DNA from 3 places in the Zooshikella ganghwensis genome. Region 1 is predicted to be linked to each of the others. Evidence: predicted binding sites of a transcription regulator. Region 1 holds the regulator's gene; each other region holds the start of a gene.
What was found. The regulator PhoB, encoded in region 1, activates phosphate uptake and scavenging genes when phosphate is short. The targets are predictions, from matches to a motif close to TGTCATANNNNTGTCANA.

Region 1 (5,736 bases):
TTCATCAGGTTTTATTTTGCGAACAAATTCGAATGCAAAACCTGCGAAGAAAAAGAAGAGCATAATAAGTAAAATTAAATTTATGTTGATGCTGTTATGGCCTGCTAGAAAGTAAAACCACAAGCCAATAAGTGGCATAATTAACATATGAGAAAAACTATAGCTAAGGAGATGCTGATTTAGCCACTTTGAACTAAAAAATTCAAACGTCATGAGGGTTAGCCAACCAAGCATTAATAACCATGACTGTAAAGTGTATACAGTATTATTTTCAACAGATAAGCTTGATAAACCTGTAATAGCGAAAGCAATAATACCAATCACTTTTAGGTGAGATAGGCGAATATACCCTTGTTGAAGAACTCGCTCGGCGTGAAATGCGTTATCTATTTTATAATCTTTATGTTCATCTAAAATACGCAATAATAAAAAAATACTTACAGCGGCAAAACAGTTGGCTATATCATGCCATATTGGTATTGCGTCAGATGAGCTGTGTTTGACAATGGCTGAGACTGCCAGGTAGAGTGAAATTGCTAATAAGGCGTTGGCTAATGGAAAGCGCTCTTTTGCCCAGGCATGTATTCGATAAACCAAAGGAGAGTCATGAGAAAGTGTGCTTGCCTGTGCCATGTAAAGATCTCCTGTTTCCCTACGATAAATGAATGGAGATTACTCCTGTTGTTTCAGCATGTGTCCCCCTCCTCGAGTGCCTTTTATTTTATAAAGCTATTTGAGTACGTTGCCCAAAGCTTATTTTTATCATATACCCTTCACGAACCATTTTTAGGGTTTGTTGTCAGCGCTCTTCACCCCTAATATTTTTTATATGACAATAAACCATATTCACGTTTACTGATATTATTGTCTTATATATTTTCGGCTTACCCTAAGCTAGTTTAAGTTGTGTTATACACAATAATGGTCTTGAAGAGTGATGAGCGAAAATACTTATCACACTGGCGATGCATCAATACGGCTAAATGATGATACTAAAGTACAACCCTGATCAACATATTATGACTTAAGATCCAATTCTCATTATATGAATATTTAAAATGTATACAACATGTTTGTTATTGTTTTTTTTGTGTTAATTATTTTGTTAGACAAAGCTCTTGTATGTAATTATCTGAAATTTTTTTGGATCCTGAATTTTATGGAGAGTATAAGCATTGTACAGAATTTAATAGGTCAGGTTGGACCCATCAAAAATACTTCGTTGTGGGTATTTTTCATAAAGCAGTGATGATTTGACTAAATGATTGTCTAACAAGTAAGGGAAGTGAGTTTGAGTGCAGATAAGAGATAATTATGCTGCATTTTCCATCAAGAGCTGAGGGGTAAAATGACAGGTAAATGTACTACCTTTACCTAATTCACTGATGATTTCAAGATGACCATAATGTCGCAATAGAACATGTTTAACGATAGCGAGTCCCAGTCCAGTTCCTCCCGTCATCTTAGAGCGACTGGCATCGGCTCGATAAAAGCGTTCAGTCAAACGAGGAATATGCTTAGGGTCGATACCAACACCATCATCCATCACTGACAAGTGAGCACCTTTTTCGTCTTCCCACCAGTGAACATCAATAGCACCTTTGGCTGGTGTGTATTTAACGGCATTGAAAATTAAATTTGAAAACGCACTGTGTAGCTCACGTTCGTATCCCATTAAAATTGCATTTGGGCTACAGACAAAACTAATTCTATGTTGCTTTTCCCCACTAAGTGCTTTGGCATCATTAATGATGTTAGTGAGCAGTGTTGCTATATTAACTTCTTGTGGATCACTGATTTTATCGCTGGTTTCCAAGCGTGATAACAGCAGTAAATCACTTACCAGGTTTTCCATTCGATCAGACTGCTGTTGCATTTGCTGAATTGCACGAAGCCAGCGCTCGGGAAGACTGTCAGCATTATCGGCAAAAGTTTCCAAATAACCGCGGATAACGGTTAGTGGTGTACGTAATTCATGGGATACATTAGCGACAAAGTCTTTGCGCATTTGCTCAAGGTTATGCAGGCGTGTGATATCACGAGCTAACAGTAAACGATCATTTCGACCAAACAGTGTAATGGTAAAGAGCAAATGGATTTGCTCAGTGATGGGCGAGGGTATTTCTAACGGATCTGCATAGCGCTTTTCTTCAAAGTATTTACCAAAGGCAGGATCACGTATTAGGTTCGTGATGAGCTGACCTCGATCTACAGGTGAGCGAAATCCTAATAGCTTTTCCGCAGCATGGTTCCACCACTCTAAGTTGCCATGGCTGTCAATCATCACTACAGCATCTGATAGTGCTGCTGTTGAGTCTTGGACTCTGTCAATCACTGCTTGTAAGCGCGCACGGGACTTTTGATGACTTCGTTGTAGCCGGTAAATAGCATCAAAAATATCGCCCCAGATACCACGACTTTCTGGAGGTTCATTATTGGTGAGCTCACTTTCCTGAAGCCAGTGGTTTAATTTATAAACCTGTAACAAGGTCCAGAAGAGGTAACTACTTAAGGCTACAACTAGGGTCCAAGCAAGCTCATCAATGGCAAGCCCAAAGATGACTACAATGACTGCCCCAAAAAACAATCGTTGTGGCATGGTTTTCCAATCTTTGCTGACTAACCTTTGGTGGAAAAACGATAACCTGTGCCACGCACCGTTTGAATCAAGCGGTCATGGCCATTGCCTAGAGCTTTACGCAGGCGGCGGATATGGACATCAACAGTACGTTCCTCAACATACACATTGCCACCCCAGACTTGGTCAAGCAGTTGACTGCGGGTATAGGCACGTTCTTGATGAGTCATAAAAAATTGGAGCAGGCGGTATTCAGTGGGACCCATATCAGTAGGCTTGCCATTGATGGTCACTCGATGACTGACAGGATCAAGTTCAAGTCCTTCAACGCGTATGGGCTCTTGTGGTTCTTGAGCGCCTGAACGACGTAAAACTGCTTTTAGGCGAGCGACGAGTTCACGTGGTGAGAAAGGCTTAGTGATGTAATCATCTGCCCCAACCTCTAGACCTTGTATTTTGTTATCTTCTTCTCCTTTCGCGGTTAGCATAATGATAGGAATGCCAGCCGTCATTTCGTCCCTTCGTAAGCGCCGAGCCAATTCTATTCCGCTAGTACCTGGTAACATCCAGTCCAGCAGAATGAGGTCTGGCTTTTTGTCAATGATAATACCGTGCGCATCTTGTGTATTGTCTGCTTCCAGACATTCATAGCCAGCCATTTCGAGGGCGACTGCAATCATTTCCCTGATTGGGGCTTCATCATCAACAATAAGTATTTTTTTGCCAACCATGTTCAAGCCTTCTCTTCGCTCTACGGGTCAGCAACTCATTACACAGACTGTTTGTTACAATTAAATGACAAATAAAAGGCTATTGATTGAAACCTTTTAGGCATTTAGCAGATATGCCAAATGGTCCTAACTGTTACCAAAAAGCAGTCATAGTGCCCAGGAAAATGAGTAATCCGACCCAGTGATTATTCAAGAACGCAAGAAAACAACGCTCTCTGTTACGTCCATGTGTCAAATAGTGCTGGTAAATAAATAGCAAACTTGCAGCAATTAGACCAGTATAGAATGGCCAGTCAAGCTGTTGGATAATGCCTACAATCACCATCAACAGTAATGCAAGTAGCTGTAAAATAGCAATTATCAGGTTATCCGCCTGGCCAAATAAAATTGCAGTGGACTTGATGCCAATTTGCAAATCATCATCACGATCAACCATAGCGTACTGGGTATCATAGGCTACTGTCCATGACAAATTCGCGGCATAAAGTAACCAGGTAGTCACTGATAGCTCTCCGGTCTGTGCGGAAAATGTCATTGGAATACTCCAAGAGAACGCTGCTCCCAACACAACTTGTGGGAAGTGTGTATAACGCTTCATGAAGGGGTAGCAGGTTGCAAGTGCAAGTGCACCAAAAGATAGCAGTACAGTATAAGTGTTCGTTTGCAGAACCAGCAGAAAAGAAAATAGTACTAAAACAAAAAATAGCCAAATTGCTTCTTTCGCTGAGGCTTTACCTGTAATTAATGGGCGTAGTTGTGTTCGTTTAACATGCCCATCAAAGTGACGGTCAGCGAAGTCATTAATAACACAGCCTGCACTGCGCATTAAAAAAACACCTAATGAAAATATAATGATCAGGCTTGTATTGGGTAATCCCTGTGCAGCAATCCAGAGGCTCCAAAGGGTCGGCCAAAGTAAAAGGTAGGTACCAATCGGGCGGTTGAGCCGCATGAGCTGACTGTAAGCCCATAGGCGGGGCCATTGTTGCTGGATTACACGCATATTGACGTTGTTTTAATGGTCGTTTGAAGGCGATGAGGTGGTAAGTATATCACTTGCAGCTGGCTTGCCAATTTGTTCGTTTTCGATGCTGTGAAGCAAAAAGGGTAAAAAATATTCAGTGATCATGAGTGGCTTTTGACTCAATAAAAATCTGGATCGTCGTCCCCACACTTGTTCTGAAGGTAACGGTAAGTCGTGCTGAATAGGTAAATCAGCGGTTTTTAATGTTGTCAGCTCAAATTGTGGTAAGCGTATAATGTTGGCATTACCAAATAAAAAATGGCCAAGGGGCTGCTCTTTGATAGTAAGCAAGTCCTGGTAATTACCACTCAGTGTTTCTTTGGGAATGACAGTCCTTGCCAGTATGCAAGGTTGCTGTCTGACAAACAGTGTAATTTCACGGATGTTGGTTAACGTATCTGGGGTAATACCCAAATACTGTTGCTCTTCTTTAGTTGCTGTGAGCCATTGTTGTCTATGCAGGTGAACAGATACCTTGCTATTGAAGTGTTTTGCTAATTGTTCTGTTAATGAGCCTGGGTGAGTCAGCCAGTGTTTAAGGTGAGGGCATAACGGATCGTGAGCAGGCCACTTATGGGTAGGCTGCCAGCAGTGTTCACTGAAAAGCTGCATGTTGGAATAGCGGTTAAGGTTCATAATTCACAGCAGGATGCTTGAAACGGTTTGATGTTGCAAGGTGCAAACAACAGAAAAATAACTTTCATGTTAGTGATGGTCAATAGCATGACAACAGAGTCATGTGTTGCGTATGGAACCACTATACACCATACGTTATGCTGGCATTAGCCATCAATAATGGTTTAGTGAGGAAATCGAGTGAGCATGGAAGCATTTCGTAAGTGGCAGTGTACAGTCTGTGGCTTTATCTATGATGAAGCTGATGGCTGGCCTGATGATGACATTCCCCCTGGAACCCGCTGGGAAGATGTACCTGAAGAATGGATTTGTCCTGATTGTGGTGTATGCAAACAAGACTTTGAAATGATTCTTCTTGAATAATGTTGGACTGAGTTTGACTTTAAAAATTTATAAAGCAACAGGTCATGTGTGTCATGGAACCCCTCATTATAATTGGTACTGGGTTAGCGGGTTATACCCTTGCAAAAGAATATAGAAAGCATGATTCATATTCACCGCTTACATTGATCACGACTGATGATGGTCGTTATTACTCTAAGCCAATGCTGTCTATTGGTATGAGCCGAAAACAAATTGATACGGCAGATGCTCAGGAAATGGCCGAGCAGTTAAATGCCACTATCCTGACAAATACCCGTGTGACTGCAATTGATCCTCAGCATCACCTGATCAAGATAGGCAATGACGAACTTCGTTATCGCCAGCTTGTTTTAGCGTGGGGTGCCGATGTACTCCAGCTTGATGTTCAAGGTGACGGTACGGAG
Region 2 (5,736 bases), on a different contig from region 1:
GGCGAGGCCACCGAGCGATGAAGCCCCAGGAGTTTAGATAAACTAAATGACTGGGGTGAAGAGCGATGGTAACAAAGCCTAAAAATCATTCGCGAAGAGTATAGTATTCATGAAGCGAGGTAAGACCGTCAATTTGGTGATGAGATTGATTGGCAGGGGGTGGGCCATCAGTCAACATCATGGTATGGTGTGATAAGCCTAGTACAATAGCTGCAGTGATGGCTATGTATGATAACAATAATGAGGGAGAGCCATGCCACGTGAATTAATAACAAAAAACGCTATCAATCATGAGCGGGTGACCATCGTTAACGAACAAAATGAATGTATTGGTGAAAGTACCCGGTCTGAAATGCGCAAACAGGGGCTTTGTCATCGGGCAGTGTATGTGTTTGTCTTTAACCCCCTTGGACAATTGTTTGTTCAAAAACGAACACCGACCAAAGACGTGTACCCAGGCTTTTATGATCTTGCAGCAGGTGGAGTGGTACAAGCAGGGGAAGACTATGAACAAGCTGCCTATCGTGAGTTAGCAGAAGAAATGGGGATCACAGGTGTACCTTTACATAGTTACTTTCACTTTTATTTCCAAGAATCGGAGCTGCGGGTTTGGGGGAAGGTTTATACGTGTGAGTACGATGGTCCATTAACTTTGGAAGCCGATGAGGTTGAAAATATTGTTCAGTTGTGGCCTGAAGATGTGTTGCGTTCACCCCATTCTTTGCAGTTTACACCTGATAGCTTAATTGCCTTACAGCGACTGTGGCCTAAGCTTGCCATTGCTGTTTAAACATGCTTACTAACATAACTATTGTGGGTATATCCTTGCAGGAAGCCAAGCAGGGCTTTCTGCTGTTATAAACAATCATGTTGTATTCTTTAACACCTCACCTGTCTTTTTTTGAAATATTACGGTCGTAATTATTTCGTAATCGCTACATGCCTTTTATTTGTTTGATTCAATAAAGCGAGTGTTGATAGCCATTTATTTGGCTTGAATTCTGCAAAGTTTACTCTGGGTTTACAATGCAGAGTGAGAATAGGCATGAGGCTTTATTACATGGATGCAATGCGCAGCACATTGATGCTGTTAGGTGTTGTTTTGCATGCAGCACAAATTTATAACCCTGATCATGTTTGGAAAGTTGTCAGCAGCGAACGGGCTGTATTTTTTTCAGAATTAAGTCAAGTCATTCATTTGTTCAGGATGCCAGCTTTTTTTATTGTTTCTGGTTTTTTTTGCTTAATGACCGTTGTTAAGTATGGTGAGCCAGTCTTTATTAAACTGCGTTCGAAACGAATTATTATTCCGCTAGTATCAACAGTATTGCTGATTAATTCGGTGCAAGAATACCTGTTAGGTAATTTTACGCTACAACGATTCTTTTTAGGTTCAGGATGGGTTTCACATTTATGGTTTCTTATTAATTTGTGCTGGTATTTTTTATTTACCGTTTTGTTAGTGTGGGTCGCCAGGCAACTGCCTTTTTTTAAAGGTATGTTTGCGATCAGTGCCAGTGAAATTCTATCAAGACGCTGGCTTATTTTATTGCTGCCTATGTATGATTTTTTTGTTATTGGGTTGGGTAAAGTTATACCTATATATAGTATTTCGCTCGGTGGTATTACACTTTTTAGCTTTTTGATTTACCTTCAGTATTTTTTGTTTGGCCTCTTTCTTTATCGGAATAAAAATATGCAGTGTATATTTGCCAGTTTTCAGTGGTTGTATTTATTCTTGCTAGTCAGTGCTTGTGTTAGTCTTGCGATTGTACCAAAACTGTTTTCTGGGCTTGGTTTAGAGGTTGTTGAGGTTTACTTGCAAGGTTTAATTACCTGGCTTTCATGTCAATTCTGCTTTTGCTTCTTTTCAAAATTATTTAATCGTCAGTCACGAGTATTCTTTTATTTATCTGATGCTTCTTATAGTATTTATCTTTTTCATCATTTGATTGTAATTTACCTTGGGTTATGGGTTGTTCAGCTAGAGCTGAACATGTATTTCGGGTTTAGCCTTATTGTGGCCTGTGCGATGTTACTTTCATTGTGTATTCACCATTTTCTCATTCTTCGTTTGCCCCTATTGCGTTTGTTATTCAATGGAAAATAGGGGCAGCTTGCTGTGTGTTTAAGTCTTTAGTTAGCGAGCATGTTCATTTGAAGCCTGGACCGGTTTTAAAAAAAACTGTTGTTTCAGGTTAATTAGTCGATCTGGATAATCAGTAATAATGCCATTAATGTCTTGTTTTATGAGTCGTTGCATTTGTGTGGTGTCATTTACTGTCCATACTTGTACCCAAAGTTGGTGCTGGCTTGCGGTGGCTAGCAAAGAAGGGGAGGTTATGAGTCGATCTTCGTAATACTCAGGAACTTGTAATGCAATGGCAGGTGGGCGGTATAAATGACCTAAACCCACTGTATCAAGAATCACCATGTTTTTAACTTCGTTATGAGTGGCAGATGTCGCGACTTTAGGGCAGGCTTCACGAAATGTATGAAGAGATGCGGCTATAAATGAGCCAATAATTACATGCTGTTGCATATTATGTTTTCGAATAGTATCGCACACACGCTGTTCAATTCCTGCCTCTTTGATTTCGATAACCATTGGTTTTTCGGGAAAAGAGGTTAACACCGCTGATAAGCTCGGAATCGTTATTCCCTTGTTCCGATAGGGATAGGTTTGTCCTTTATCGTTTGTCCAATAATAACCCGCATCTAATTGTTGTAGATCTTTCCATGACAAATCACTGACTTTACCTTGACCATTTGTTGTGCGATCAACTTGAGGGTCATGCATGATGATCAGAGTGCCGTCAGCAGTGCTTCGAACATCCATTTCTAGCATATCAACCCCAAGTTTAATGGCGTTATTAAAGGCAAATAAGGTGTTTTCAGGCCATAATCCTTTACCACCGCGGTGCGCAATCACCAGAGGTGATTCTTGAGCCTGGATAATACTAGGGGCAACTGGGGGAGCGGACAGTGTAGTTATGGTGAAAGGAATAAGGTAAAGGCTCACCAGTAGCAGTATCACTATTGTCGCAAGGCGCTTCATGCTCATCTCACTGTTGTATTTGTTGTTATTAACCGACTACCTTGTTGTACAACGCTTATCGCCAAATGCAAATTGGAGGGCAGGCCCTTTAGATAATCAAATTATGAGTCGGTTGTTACTGCATGTATCCTCTATGCAGAAGTCATAGGATTTTCATTCAAACATAATGTACTGTGTGAGTGGTTGTCATGCAACTTTAGCAAAAGTAAATAACTATTAGTAAATGTAAATAACTACTTTAAAGTGCTTATCACAATGACAATTCAATGTATGCTCTGTCGGACAAAGCTACTTGAAAAGAAAATAATGTGCGATTGCTCTAGGCTGGAGAGTAAGCTTAATCATGAGTGATAATCTGTTACAGACTAGCTCACCTTAGATCATTTTGTTTTGAGCTAGCCTGTGTTTAACGTCCATTTATGTGTAAATCCTATTTGCCTTTCTAACAGAATATTATAACTCTCTAATTTTTTTGACAGTATTTTTATTGACAGATTCTTCATCACCACTTTCTGTCTCGTATTCATAAAAGCCTGTGTCCTCATTGAAGTCAGGCTCATCGACCGTTTGGATGTGAGTACCATCTTGCAGTGTGATCAAGTGGGGACTGGAACAGCCTGCGAGTAGAGTAAATAATACAAGGGGTAATACAGCTCTCATTTGACAACTCCTACTAAAGGGTGATCAATTCTACTCCCTTATTGTATTAAGCTTAGGAGTATACCTGATTGATGCAAGAATAGGCGGCTTATGCAGTGTTTAGTTCCTATCTGCTGGGCTATCTTTCAGGTTTTCTTGTTGATCATTACAAAGTTCATTCATGTACTAAAACGTTAGTGTTAGTAGGCTAACGTTTGACTCCGCCTTCCTGGCGCTACACTCCTGTTTTAGCTCAAGCCTCTGCTGTTTAAAAGAAAGACTTGATAGAATCTTTTGTGATTACAGGTTAAATAGCTTTTTAACTTATTCTACTAAGTAATATTTAAAGCTCCAGACATACAATAAAATTATTGAGACCTGTTTCATTAATTTGGTTTGCGGATAATGCAGATGTTTTAAATCTGTGTTGTAGGTAACTGACTATATGCTGACTGGTTGGCCACGAACTAACCATTATTAGTCATCAAAAAAATTGAATTAAGTCAAACACAATACGTATTAATACAGCAATGTTTGCCTAACGAATTGATTCAATGTACATTAATGACCCGATAAAACACTAACGTCATCCATAAAGTTTTAAGTTAAACACTGAAACAAGATATTTGTAGATATCCACCCTAAATAACGAATACTGACTTTTATAGATAAAGAAGGAAGACATCAGGCGTGTAGGGAATGAACAACGTAAGATGTGGATATTGTTTATACTGGATATCGCTTAACAGTGTGGAATTCTAGTTAAGGAAAGTCTATGACCCCTGCTGAATTAATGACCGAAGGTCTTTACTTGATGTTGCTTGGAATGGGGTTTGTATTTGTGTTCTTAACACTGCTGGTTTATGCCACGGAGTTCATGTCAGCAGTTGTTCAGAAATTTTTCCCCGAAAAAATAATGCTTGCTAAGTTGGCAAAAGCGAGTCCTGTCCCTACAGACGCAGAAGATACACAACTGATTGCGGTTATCTCTGCAGCTATCCAGCAATATCGTAAAAAGCATACTGATCGGGACTAACAGATAACAATTCATTTTTGGTTAGCGATGGAAAAGGCCTCTCCCCATGAGTGAAAATAAAAAGCCCCTTGGAATTACCGATGTTGTATTACGGGACGCACATCAGTCATTGTTCGCAACACGTCTGCGCTTAGATGACATGTTACCTATTGCCAGTAAGCTCGATCAGGTTGGTTTCTGGTCGTTGGAGTCATGGGGGGGTGCAACCTTTGACTCATGTATACGCTTTTTGGGAGAAGACCCTTGGCATCGCATCCGCGAGCTGAAAAAAGTGATGCCCAAGACCCCCCAGCAGATGCTATTAAGAGGACAAAATTTACTAGGCTATCGTCACTATGCAGATGATGTTGTAGAAAAGTTTGTCGAGCGTGCCGTTAAAAATGGCGTGGATGTGTTCAGAGTATTTGATGCGATGAATGATCCTCGTAACCTTCAAACGGCAATGGTTGCTGTTAAAAAACAAGGTAAACATGCGCAAGGGACGATTTCTTATACAACGAGTCCAGTGCATACCATTGAGAACTGGGTGGATCTGGCAAAACGTATTGAAGATATGGGGGCAGATTCAGTTGCCATTAAAGATATGGCCGGTATTTTAAAGCCCTATGATGCTTTTGAACTCGTCTCTCGCTTAAAAAGCTCACTGTCTATTCCGATTCAACTTCATTGCCATGCTACTGCAGGTCTTTCACCGATGACCCTCATGAAAGCCATTGAAGCAGGCATTGATAATGTGGATACGGCTATTTCCTCAATGAGTATGACCTATGGCCATACGCCAACAGAGTCTATTGTTGCTGCTCTACAAAATACTGAGCGGGATACCGGGCTGAATCTGCTACTGCTTGAAGAAATTGCAGCTTACTTCCGTGAAGTAAGAAAGAAATACGCTAAATTTGAGGGCAAATTAAAAGGCGTCGACTCTCGTATACTGGTGGCTCAAGTACCAGGTGGTATGTTGACCAATATGGAGAATCAGTTAAAAGAGCAGGGTGCGTTGGAC
Region 3 (5,736 bases), on a different contig from region 1:
AAAGATTTTCTGCAATTTTAGATTTTTCCAGCATAACTCCCATAAGCACAAAAAGTGGTACGGCCATTAGTGTTTCATTAACCATCGTGCCATAGAGCCGACTTGGTAGTGCTGTTAAGAAAGATGTGTCGAATATACCCGCAACTATCCCCCCACTGACAAACAGTAAAGCGGTTCCGGCAAGTGAAAAAGCCACAGGGTAGCCTAGTAATAATACTAAACAGACTACAACAAACATGAGGAGTGGAATTAGTGCTTCCATTACACATTCACTCCTTTTTTTGGCTGGTGATTCCAAGCGTTATTCAGAATGAGAATTGAACGAAATAACTCAGCGCAACCCTGTAATATTAATACAGCACACATTATAAGTATGAATGTTTTTAATAAAAAAACACCGGGTATACCTCCTGGTTCGCTTGAGCTTTCTGTAATAAGCCACGATTTTGTGACGTAATCCCAGCTTATGATGGCTATAAAAAAACAAACAGGTAGTAATAAAAATAATGTACCTAGTGCATCAATAAGCGCTTTACGTTTTGTTGACATTTTTCGATATAAAATATCCACTCGTACATGAGCATTGTGTTTAAGGGCATAACCACTCGCCGTTAGGAAAATAAATGCATGTATATAATGTGCAGATTCTTGTAGAGCAATAGAGCCAATATTGAATACATAGCGAAGTAAGACAACAAGAAAAACAGCAAACATGAGTAGCAGTGTAAACCAAGATACAAAGCGGCCAATGTTTTCGGTGAGTTGATCTACCTGGATGGTGATTTTGTGAATTACTATCAAAACTCGATTAAGTTGAGTGTTGTGGTGAGATTGAACAAATGGGTTATTATTAGTGTGATTGTTGTCTTTAGTCATTATTATTATCCCAGGTTACAACACGACAAATGCCTGACTTTAGAGAGGCTCAAAGCGAAAAATCCATTTCTATACCCTTCGCGAATCATTTTTATGCGAGCAATCCATAGCGCTTACCCTCTTATCCTAATGGAGCAGCGCATGAGTCCAACTGTGTTTCTGACACATTAATAGCTTTTTGTTTGTGTTTTAGGTTCGAATCCTTTTTGAAAGCACTTATTTTATTATGTTTAATTGGCTTGGTATCTCATACAAATCTCTAGGGGCCTCTAGTGGTCTAGCGATTATGGTGAATACTCCTAATTTATTTTTATTTTGACAAATTATACTTGAAATGACTATAAAAATGCCAAGAACCTTTAATATGTTTGATATTTACTACCTATGAACTGATCAAATTTGCATCAGTTCTCTTTTTCGATGAATCTGTGTGGCTGTTTAATTAGCTTAACATAAATGTAATATTGCATTCATATAGTTTGCGCATAGTCAACGCACATCACCGCTACTAAATTTTGCAGGAGACTTCAAATGAAACTGAAAGGGTTGATTATTGCACTGACAGTTGCCACCACTAGTATTAGCACGAACTATGCGCTGGCAAGTTCAAAAGTAGATGCTAATTTACCGGAATATAAAAAAGCGAGCGGCGTATCAGGGAATTTATCAAGCGTTGGTTCTGATACATTAGCGAACCTGATGACCTTATGGGCTGAGGACTTTAAACGGATTTACCCTAACGTCAATATTCAGATACAGGCAGCAGGCTCTTCAACTGCGCCACCCGCACTCACTGAAGGAACCTCAAACCTGGGACCTATGAGCCGGAAAATGAAGGATAAAGAGCTAGAAGCTTTTGAGAAAAAATATGGTTATAAACCAACAGCAATTCCTGTAGCCATTGATGCATTAGCTGTTTTTGTAAATAAAGATAACCCCATCAAGGGGCTGACCATTGCCGAAGTTGACGCTATTTTTTCTTCGACCCGTAAGTGTGGCGCTGATGGTAAAATTGAAGCCTGGGGTGATGCTGGCCTAGAAGGTCCTTGGGCTAAGAAAAGTATTCAGCTTTATGGTCGCAACTCAGTTTCCGGAACCTATGGTTATTTTAAGGAAAAAGCCCTGTGTAAAGGAGACTTTAAAAACAATGTGAATGAACAGCCTGGATCAGCTTCTGTTGTGCAAGCCGTGAGTGCTTCTGTGAATGGGGTAGGCTACTCTGGAATTGGTTATAAGACATCAAGTGTAAGAACGGTTCCTTTAGCGCGTAAACAAGGTGCCCAGTTTATTGATGCGACGCCTGAAAATGCAGTTAAAGGTGCGTACCCTTTATCTCGTTTCTTATACGTTTATGTCAATAAAGCCCCAAATAAATCGTTAGCACCATTGGACAGAGAGTTTATTAAACTTGTCTTATCTAAACAGGGCCAAGGTGTTGTAGTAAAAGATGGCTACATTCCCCTGCCGGCTCAGGTTGTTGCGAAAGAACTTAAAAAGCTAGGGATTAATTAATAACCTTGCAAAAAATGTATACCAAATAGGAAGGGCTTTTGAAGCTTCCATAACATGGGATATATAAAGGCAGTGTTAACTGCCTTTATGCTTTTTAAATCAACATTTTTCAGTCTTTTATTTTTTATATTTATAACCTTCAGTAGCGTACTGGCTCTATCTGTGAAAACGCGTGACAGTTCAACTTAAGGTCAATTATTTGTAACAAATATGTCATATACCGTCGGTATGGTACTCCTCCATGAAACCATATACATCTAAGTACAGCTCAATTGTTGACTTCTCAAGTCCAGCGCTCAAGCGCCACAAAATGCTGCGTCACTTTAAAGACAAGCTCGCCGAGTGGGGGGTAGCTGTTGGCGGCGTAGGTGTTATTGTGGCAATTTTGCTGATTTTCCTTTACTTATTGTATGAAGTTGTACCTCTATTCCGTTCGGCAAGCATGAGTTCTGTTGCGACTTACTCCTTGCCAGCATCATCCGCAGAAAAAAACCTCTATTTTGCTATGGAAGAGCAAGCAGAAATTGGGCTGAAGCTCGATAGTAATGGACAGGTAATTTTCTTTAAGACGAACACAGGGCGTGTTATTCACACAGAGTCAATCCCTGTTCCTGAAGGGGCGACTATTACCTGCTTGGCTGAAGCAGATCCGGCAACCCATGTGCTCGCCTTAGCCTTCTCAAATGGCCAAGCTATTGTTTTTAAACATGAATATGATATTCGGTTTGCGGATGATAATCAGCGGACCATTACCCCGAAAATAAGCTATCCCTATGGTAAAGAATATATCTCACTGGCAGAGAACACAGCTTTTTCTCACCTGGCATTAAGGGATACTGATGAGGCGTTAATTATCGCAGGTTCTGGAAAGGATGCTTTTGTCGTCAAAGCTTTAAATAAAGAAGAAAACTTTTTATCAGGTGAAGTAACGCTAACTGAGCAATTGTTGTCTGTTCCTAAATTACCTGGAACGATTAATGGTTTATTAATCGACCCGGATCAGCGTTGGATCTTTGCTGCTTTGGATAGTGATCATTTGGCTATTTTGGATATTAAAGACAAAGAAAATCCAGTGATCAATGCCGTTATTGATGTGACTGAAGATGGTTCGAGTTTAACTGCTATGCGCTTTCTCTTAGGCGGTATTTCCTTATTACTCGGGGACTCTTCAGGGCATATTAATCAGTGGTTTTTCGTTAGAAATGATACCAATGAATGGCAGCTGAAAAAAATTCGTGGCTTTAAGTTAAGTGACAGTGCGATAGTGAATATTGCACCTGAACATCGGCGTAAAGGTTTTGTTGCTGCTGATGCTCAAGGCAATATAGGAATTTTTAATACAACGGCTCAACGGACTCTAATCAAACAATCCGTTATGGATAAATCAATAGCTGGTATTGCCATTTCTCCAAGAGCAAATGCATTACTGGTGGAAAACCTGCAAGGTGAAGTGGGCTTTTGGGATGTAAATAATACGCATCCAGAAGTTTCATGGTCAGCGCTTTGGGACAAAGTGTGGTATGAAAGTTACACTGAACCAAAGTATATCTGGCAATCCTCAGCTTCAACTAATGACTTTGAACCTAAGCTCAGCTTAATGCCGTTATCCTTTGGTACCTTGAAAGCGGCTTTTTATGCCATGTTGTTAGCTGCACCATTAGCCATTTGCGGTGCAATTTATACGGCATACTTTATGGCACCTGCTATGCGCCGCAAGGTTAAACCTGTCATTGAGCTTATGGAAGCGCTACCCACTGTTATTTTGGGATTCTTGGCTGGCTTGTGGTTAGCACCATTTGTTGAGAATACGTTAGCAGGTATTTTTGTCCTGTTGCTTTTTATGCCTGTCTGTATGCTGTTATTTGCTTACCTATGGGCACAGTTGCCCGGCAGCATTCGGCATAGAATTCCTGATGGCTGGCAAGCTGCTATTTTGATTCCTGTTGTTCTGTTAGTGGGCTGGATAAGCCTGCAGTTGAGCGCACCTATAGAAGGCTTTCTTTTTGATGGGGATATTCGTCACTGGATTCAGGAGGCCACAGGGCTTGACTATGATCAGCGTAATGCACTGGTTGTTGGCCTTGCGATGGGTTTTGCCGTTATACCCACCATTTTCTCCATTGCTGAAGATGCCATTTTTAGTGTGCCCAAACACCTTACCTATGGCTCATTAGCACTGGGAGCAACACCTTGGCAAACCTTGACCCGTGTAGTGCTATTAACGGCTAGTCCAGGCATTTTTTCAGCGCTCATGATTGGTTTGGGTCGTGCAGTGGGTGAAACGATGATTGTGTTAATGGCGACGGGTAATACGCCGATCATGGATGCCAATATTTTCGAGGGGATGAGGACGCTGGCTGCAAATATTGCGGTTGAAATGCCAGAGTCTGAAGTCGGTAGCTCGCATTATCGTGTCCTATTTTTAGCCGCACTAGTGTTGTTCTTGTTTACGTTTGTGGTGAATACCATGGCGGAATTGATTCGACATCGATTACGCAAACGTTACAGCTCTCTCTAATCAATTGACTCTCTAATGATGGAAAGTGTGCCTTATGCGCATCGGATTAAAAAACTGGTATAAAAGTGGAGAGCCTTGGGTTTGGCTAAATGCCGGGGCTGTTGCCATTAGTATCATTATGGTAGTTGGCTTGCTGGCGTTAATTGCAGTTCGCGGTTTAGGACACTTCTGGCCAGCTGATATCATCAAGGCAAATTACACTGTGCCTGGCCAGCAGAGCAAAGTCATTGCTGGTGAAATTGTTGAGTCAGAAGAGGTCTCTGCTCAGCGATTGCGCGATGCTGGAATAGCAATCTCTGCTGAAGAAAGTGAGTTCTTCGAGCGCCAACTGATTAAGGTTGGTAACCGCGATATATATGGCAGTGACTTCCAGTGGATTTTGCCAGCTTTCTTAGAAAGTATTGAGTTTTCTGAAAATATAATGGTTGTTGAACGTCGTGAATGGGGCAACTTCTATGGCTTTTTAAAAGAGGTGAGAGAAGGTGACCGTGTTATTTTGGATGACAAACCGTTATGGGAAACCTTTCAGCAACGCATTGCCAGAGCTGAAAGTATTCACGATGATATTTATGAAATTGAAAAGCATCAAATTGGACGAATCAATGCAGCACTTGAGCGCTTGCGACTTAAAGAGCGTAGACTGGAATTAGAATCTAAGTTGACAAATACCGCTCAGGCTCAGCTTCAACTGGAACGTGCTGAGTTACAGCAGGAGTATAAACAACTAGAGAAGCGGTTGGGTGAGCTTTATCAACAGTTTAACCAAGACTATTTTGTGGCTGAAACGGTGGATGGCCATCAAGTGACTTTATCCATAGGTAGTGTGGTAA

Region 2: a site for PhoB is predicted at 3,243-3,260, ahead of KHS79_RS17285 (glycerophosphodiester phosphodiesterase). Genes of this name have one in related genera too.
Region 3: a site for PhoB is predicted at 2,589-2,606, ahead of KHS79_RS22200 (ABC transporter permease subunit). Genes of this name have one in related genera too.

The regions. Positions count from the first base shown of each region.
Region 1 covers NZ_JAEVHG010000004.1:26,298-32,033, forward strand. Annotated here, with positions in the region: gene KHS79_RS07905 (UbiA family prenyltransferase) at 1-633, opposite strand, end outside; gene phoR (phosphate regulon sensor histidine kinase PhoR) at 1,313-2,599, opposite strand; gene phoB (phosphate regulon transcriptional regulator PhoB) at 2,620-3,309, opposite strand; gene ubiA (4-hydroxybenzoate octaprenyltransferase) at 3,443-4,312, opposite strand; gene KHS79_RS07925 (chorismate--pyruvate lyase family protein) at 4,325-4,969, opposite strand; gene KHS79_RS07930 (rubredoxin) at 5,156-5,332, shown strand; gene KHS79_RS07935 (FAD-dependent oxidoreductase) at 5,386-5,736, shown strand, end outside.
Region 2 covers NZ_JAEVHG010000013.1:90,595-96,330, reverse strand. Annotated here, with positions in the region: gene yfcD (NUDIX hydrolase YfcD) at 254-790, shown strand; gene KHS79_RS17290 (acyltransferase family protein) at 1,061-2,110, shown strand; gene KHS79_RS17285 (glycerophosphodiester phosphodiesterase) at 2,141-3,058, opposite strand; gene KHS79_RS17280 (YgdI/YgdR family lipoprotein) at 3,512-3,718, opposite strand; gene KHS79_RS17275 (OadG family protein) at 4,473-4,733, shown strand; gene oadA (sodium-extruding oxaloacetate decarboxylase subunit alpha) at 4,780-5,736, shown strand, end outside.
Region 3 covers NZ_JAEVHG010000023.1:1,368-7,103, forward strand. Annotated here, with positions in the region: gene KHS79_RS22185 (TRAP transporter large permease) at 1-262, opposite strand, end outside; gene KHS79_RS22190 (TRAP transporter small permease subunit) at 262-876, opposite strand; gene KHS79_RS22195 (PstS family phosphate ABC transporter substrate-binding protein) at 1,408-2,388, shown strand; gene KHS79_RS22200 (ABC transporter permease subunit) at 2,630-4,906, shown strand; gene pstA (phosphate ABC transporter permease PstA) at 4,941-5,736, shown strand, end outside.